Regions from separate parts of the Alkalihalobacillus phoenicis genome, predicted to be linked through region 2. Evidence: predicted binding sites of a transcription regulator. Region 2 holds the regulator's gene; each other region holds the start of a gene.
What was found. The regulator Rex, encoded in region 2, represses fermentation and respiration genes when NADH is low (regulators of the CRP and FNR family bind a similar motif). The targets are predictions, from matches to a motif close to TTGTGAAATATTTCACAA.
Positions count from the first base shown of each region.

Region 1: the regulator Rex is predicted to act here: its motif matches at 983-1,000, upstream of pflB (formate C-acetyltransferase).
Region 3: the regulator Rex is predicted to act here: its motif matches at 1,311-1,328, upstream of AA0017_RS14520 (L-lactate dehydrogenase).

Region 1 covers NZ_CP154853.1:162,442-164,649, forward strand. The annotation lists gene AA0017_RS00715 (hypothetical protein) at 360-605, opposite strand; gene pflB (formate C-acetyltransferase) at 1,126-2,208, shown strand, end outside.
Region 2 covers NZ_CP154853.1:3,613,213-3,615,420, forward strand. The annotation lists gene tatC (twin-arginine translocase subunit TatC) at 1-316, opposite strand, end outside; gene AA0017_RS16890 (twin-arginine translocase TatA/TatE family subunit) at 335-526, opposite strand; gene AA0017_RS16895 (redox-sensing transcriptional repressor Rex) at 587-1,222, opposite strand; gene AA0017_RS16900 (ABC-F family ATP-binding cassette domain-containing protein) at 1,446-2,208, shown strand, end outside.
Region 3 covers NZ_CP154853.1:3,064,229-3,066,436, forward strand. The annotation lists gene AA0017_RS14515 (lactate permease LctP family transporter) at 1-232, opposite strand, end outside; gene AA0017_RS14520 (L-lactate dehydrogenase) at 267-1,226, opposite strand; gene AA0017_RS14525 (ABC transporter permease subunit) at 1,619-2,208, opposite strand, start outside.

The DNA of each region.
Region 1 (2,208 bases), 1.4 Mb from region 2:
GTTCGGCGTATAATGAACGGAGAAGCAGAGAAAAGAGCCGAGCTAAGCGTAGTTCGGCGTATAAGGAACGGAGAAGCAGAAAAAAGAGCCGAGCCAAATGTAGTTCGGCGTATAAGGAACCGAGAAGCACAAAAATAAGCCAAGTCAGCTTCAACTCGGCTTATCACTGTATCTCGTACCATCCCTCTCCGATTGAGGAGAGGGGCTATCCAATTGCTTATTTAGGGCGAGTCTTTGATAAAATGTTGTGCTTTGTATAGATGCCAACAGATAGTAGGGAAAGTTTATCTATTGTCTGAGTTAGTAGGGGGAATTAGTAAAATCATTCAATAAGAAAACCATAAAGTCATTATCGGACTTTATGGCAGCACTTTTATTTTTTGAATAGAAAGTAAATAGTCTAAATACCATTCTGGTTTGGGTAAGGATATGACGATTTCTTCATTGATCCATTCGATTTTACCTTCTTTTTTTAATTGAGCTAATATCGGCAGCAGCTCTTCTTTTGTATGTCCTGTCCTAACACATAATGTCGGGAGCGTTGGTAGGACACAAGCTTCACACATACCTTCTATCACTGTAAACATTAAATCACTTTCATTCAATCGTACAACCTCCCGCTTTATATTCTTATTAGTATTATATTAGGTAAAAAGGTGTATTTTCCTTTATTTATTTCGAACAAAAGTTCATCAATATGTGACAAAAGATTTATATGGTGGTCGAAAGTAACAATAAGAAAATGAGAACAAGTCGAAATGAACAGAAAAATGGAGAGAGGGGTATATCCTGTGTTTCCCACGGATGGGCAGGAGAATCTATTAAAAAAGTCTTTTGTAAAAAGAGAATCTTTATTACATTTATTATAACACATGACTAAATAGTACTAATACAGTGGGGTGTGGATTCAGTGAGTATTTCAAATTAAGCCGATACGATTAATTGCTCAATGAAAAGGAAATAAATCAATTAATACCAAGGTTTGTGAAAAAGTTCACAAGAGCTTCATAATTAGGATAATCCATTGTCTGAATTTTCAAGTACAATAAAAGTGTAATAGCTGTTATATACATTTCAATTAATCTGTTATTGTTTTTATTCCAAAAAAATGAGGAGGAAGAACAAATGGAGCAATGGCATTCTTTTAGAGGGGAAAATTGGAAAAAAGAAGTCGATGTCAGAGATTTTATTCTTACAAATGTGTCGAGCTATGATGGGGATGAAAATTTTTTAGAAGGCGCAACAGAGGCCACAAAACAACTTTGGCAGCAAATTATGGACTTAACAAATGATGAAAGATTGCGAGGCGGTGTCTATGATTTAGATACAAAAGTGGTTTCGACGATTATTTCACATGGTCCGGGGTATTTGAATCAGTCATTAGAGAAAATTGTAGGGCTTCAAACGGATGAACCATTTAAACGCTCGTTAATGCCATTTGGTGGAATTCGTATGGCTGAAACAGCGGCAACCTCTTACGGTTATCAAGTCGATGAAGAGATATCAGAAATTTTCACGAAATATCGTAAAACACATAACCAAGGAGTCTTTGATGCTTACACAGATGAAATGAAGAAAGCTAGAAAAGCAGGGATTATTACTGGATTACCTGATGCCTATGGTAGAGGTCGGATTATCGGTGATTATCGTCGGGTTGCCTTATATGGAATTGACTTTTTAATCCAACAAAAAGTGAAGGACAAAAAAGAAACGAGTCAAACGATGACCGAAGATCAAATTCGGTTGAGGGAAGAGTTATCTGAACAAATTCGAGCATTAAAAGAATTAAAGGAGCTAGGGCATAAATACGGATTTGATTTATCGAAGCCGGCGACTAATGCGAAGGAAGCTTTCCAGTGGCTCTATTTAGCTTATTTAGCGGCCATTAAAGAACAAAATGGGGCGGCGATGAGCTTAGGTCGAGTTTCTACCTTTTTAGATATTTTTATTGAGAGAGATTTAAAGCAAAATCTACTTTCTGAAAAAGAAGTCCAAGAGCTTGTTGATCATTTTGTGATGAAGCTACGACTGGTCAAATTTGCAAGAACTCCTGAATATAACGAATTATTTAGTGGAGATCCAACGTGGGTAACCGAATCCATTGCGGGAATGTCGATTAATGGTCAACATCTAGTGACAAAGAACTCATTCCGCTTTTTACACACGCTTGAAAACCTTGGACCAGCACCAGAACCAAATTTGACGGTC
Region 2 (2,208 bases):
AGGCTAACGTCACCTTTCGCTCATTTTCATGTAACCCAGGACTAATAAAAGCCCAAAGTTGATAGAGAATGACCGGAAAAATAAAAACAAGGGCAATGACTGTCGCAAATGTCATAAAAACCCGAAAAGGATCCGTCATCTTAAAAGCATTCATCGGCAAACCTTGAGCCATCGGTGCATTTGTTAAATATGTGATTAGTGGTGTCGCTAAAAAAAAGCCGGCGATGAACGCTACTGCAAAAAAGACGAGTAACAGGACAATCCTTCGTCTCAACTCCACAATATGGTCCATGACCGACATATGCTGTGTATCCATCTTTAAACCCTTCCTGTATTAAGAGTCTTGACGTGTCGCTTTTTTCTTACTTGTATCATCATCATCGTCATCTGCTAGTCCTTTAGTGGCTGCTTTAAATTCACGCAATGTATTTCCAGCCGCTTTCCCGAGTTCTGGCAATTTTTTAGGACCAAAGATAAGCAATGCAACAAGTGCGATAAGTACAATACTTCCTGCTGATAGTGGCATGAAGGATGCACCTCCTTAATTTTTGTGAGACCTTTGTACAACCTTGTGTAGCTTCTTCTATTATACTGGATAATGCTTTAAAAAATAAACAAGAGACTGTAATTCCACAGATAGGTCAATATGGTGAACTCTCACATAGTCAGGCACTGAGAGCCTAGCAGGTGTAAAGTTTAAAATCCCCTGTATTCCCGCTTCTACCAGCTTGTCCGCAATGTTTTGAGCAGCGTTAACAGGTACCGTTAAAATCGCCACTGTCACATCATCAGGGAGCTTTTCCTTCAATGTGTCAAAATGGTGAATTGTAACGTCCCCCATCTCTTGACCAATCTTTTCTTCAACGACGTCAAAAGCCATGACAATTTGGGTGTTATTATTTTTCGAAAAGTTATAATGCAAAAACGCTGTCCCCAAATTTCCGACTCCGACTAAAATGACCTTCGTTAATTCATCTTGATTAAGCGTTTCCCTAAAAAAAGATAGTAGATAACTTACATTATATCCATAACCTTTTTTTCCTAACGCACCAAAATATGAAAAATCTCTCCGAATCGTGGCCGAGTCTACCTTTACCGCTTCACTTAATTCAGTAGATGAAACTCTTTGCTTTCCAGAGGCCTGCAGATTCTCAAGAAACCGATAATATAAAGGCAACCGTTTTGCCGTCGCTTGAGGTATCTTTGTTTGCTCAGACTTCATAAGCAGCCCTCCCTTTTCTCTTACACCTTACCCCATACTTAACTTTGAAACATCCTTATTGTACATCATTTTTCCTCTGATGTAACCACCTAGACTCAATAGTCAATAAGTTGTTGAAAGCGGCCATTTAAGCTACACTAATAAGTAGTTATTGTATTTTTCAACTTTATTCTACTTAGTAAAGGAACGATAAACAAAAGCGTTTTTTGGGAAGGGATCTTAAATGATTATTTTACAATGTGTCAATATCTCAAAATCTTTTGGTGCTGAACCAATTTTATCAAATATAAAGCTAGAAGTACAAACTGGGGAAAGAATTGCCTTAGTTGGAAGGAACGGAGCCGGGAAATCAACTCTTTTAAAAATAATCGCAGGACAGCTCTCATATGATGGTGGCGATATTATTAAACCTAAGGAAGTCGAACTCGGATATCTAGCCCAAGATACCGGCTTAGAATCAACCCTTTCCATTTGGGATGAAATGCTCACCGTATTTGCTCCATTGATTGAAATGGAACAAAAGCTGAGAACACTTGAGCAACAAATGTCCGATCCAAAGCTACAACAAGATGAAATCGCCTACTCGAAAATTTTAAGTGAATACGATGAATTGCAAATTATCTTTAAAGATAAAGGTGGCTATCAATACGAGGCCGACATTCGTGGTGTGCTTTCGGGATTAAACTTCTCTTCTTTTCGTTATGATACGAAAATTTCAAACTTAAGTGGTGGACAAAAAACACGTTTAGCTTTAGGGAAACTTTTATTAACAAAACCTGACTTATTAATTTTGGATGAACCAACCAACCATTTAGACATCGAGACGTTAACATGGCTCGAACAATACTTATCCAATTACAAAGGGGCTATCTTAATCGTCTCGCATGACCGTTACTTCTTAGACCAAGTCGTTGGACAAGTTGTGGAAATCTCACGAACGAAATCGACCAAGTTTCCAGGAAACTACAGTGCTTATTTAGATGAAA
Region 3 (2,208 bases), 550 kb from region 2:
TTGGCCAAAGAGCATTAGCTATTCCGTTTAACATCGCGGCGAGTGCATTTAGAACTGGCATATCAAATACAAACATGGCGATAAGAGCACTAGCGGCAAGCGTTAGACCCGCCGCATAGATGGCTTTCATCTTAAATAAGGTCAAAAACAACAAGAACAGGATAATAGGCAAAGCTGCTACCAAGGCACTAAATAGTTCATTGCCTAATGGATCATATTGTTGGAACCACATGAGGTCATTTCTCCCTACGTATTAATTTAGATTTTTACACTTTTTCGATCGCTTCTCGATAAATATTTTGAACAGTTTCCACGCTATGAGTGAACTTTTCTTGCTCTTTCTCACTTAAGTTTAATTCCGTCACTTCACGAATCCCATTCCGATTCACCGTAGTTGGTACACCAATACAAACATCTTTTGCCCCATATTCACCATCAAGATACGCACTAACCGTTAATATTGCATTCTCGTCTTTTAAGATGGCTTTTGTGATTCGTACCAAGCTCATCGCAATGCCATAGTAGGTTGCTCCCTTTTTTTGAATAACATGATAAGCCGCATCACGTACATTTTCGTAAATTTCTTCAAGATCTTCCATCTTATAAGACTCATCTTGTTTTAAATACTGTGTAATCGGCATATTTCCAACGGTTGCGGTGCTCCAAACTGCAAGCGATGTATCACCATGCTCGCCCATAATATAAGCGTGTATATGACTAGTCGAGATTTTAAAATAATCACTAAGCATAAATCGTAATCTGGCTGTATCTAGAGTGGTTCCACTACCGATAACTCGGTGTCTTGGAAGGCCACTAAATTTTTGAGTCGCTTGAGTCAAAATATCAACAGGGTTTGTTGCGACCAAGATAATTCCATCAAATCCACTTTCCATCACATCATTTACAAGCCCTTTAAAAATACGAAGGTTCTTTTCGACTAGTTGAAGGCGTGTTTCTCCTGGCTTTTGATTGGCTCCCGCACAAATACAAACAATATCTGCCTCTTTACAATCACTATAATCACCAAAAGATATTTTTGTTGGATAATCTGAAAAGGCTACGGCATGGTTTAAGTCCATTACATCACCGATTGCTTTCTCTTTATTTAAATCAATAATGACTAACTCCTCGGCTATTCCTTGGTTCATCATTGAAAAAGCGTAACTGCTCCCCACAAATCCTGCTCCAATCACAACAACGCGGTTTACTTTATCCGTATTTTTCATTACAATCATCCTCTCAAAATACTTAAGATTTATTAGTGCCTTTCATTTCTGATTACAGTTTTATTATAACTTTATTCTAATAACTTGTGAAACATTTCACAAACTTTGTCATTAAATCGACATACTTATAATTCCTTTTATATACGATCTTAAACATAAAAAACGAAGCGGAAACTCGCGTGGGATTTAGTGGCTTCAAGTAAAACAAAACCGTGGAGGCTTAACCCTCCCCCTCACAAAGGGACCGAAAAGCGGGCTTGTGGTTCTGGCTTCCCCTAGAAAGTCAAGACCAATGGGTAGCAGTCTCAATTAACTTATATACAAAAATATAAGAAAAGCCTAATGAAATCACATCAGAATTTCATCAGGCCCATCTCATTTATATAAGTCTTTTATTTTTCTGCTGTCACTGGAAAATAACGCTTTTTCATCTGCGTAGAAATAATTTCTAAAACTAACGCCACTACTAATATCGAATAAGTGATGAAGCCAACCTCTCTTAAATCAAAATAAAATCCTGAAGCCATAAACAGTTCAAAGCCAATTCCACCTGCTCCGGCTGCAGCTCCCATTGCAACCGCTACGCCAAAGTTGATTTCAAACCTTAAGAATGTCCATGATAATAAGTATGTAAAGGTCGTTGGCAGAACCCCATTTTTGACCACTTGCCACCAACTCGCCCCTGTTGCCCTCAAAGCTTCCAAAATCCCTTTGTCAACTTCTTCAAAGGATTCTGAAAAAGCTTTTGTTAAATAAGCGATGGAATGAAAGAGCATACCTAATATCGCCGCTTCACTACCAAGCCCTGCGGCAATCGCAAAAATTAGCACCCAAAGTACGGTTGGGACAGCTCTAATAAAAGCCATAATCACTCGAATCATCTTTGATAGCCAAGCCTTTGATAAATTCAAAGCAGACATGAGTGCTAGAAAAAAGGCAATCACCCCACCAATAACCGTCGATAAAACGGCAAGCCCTAACG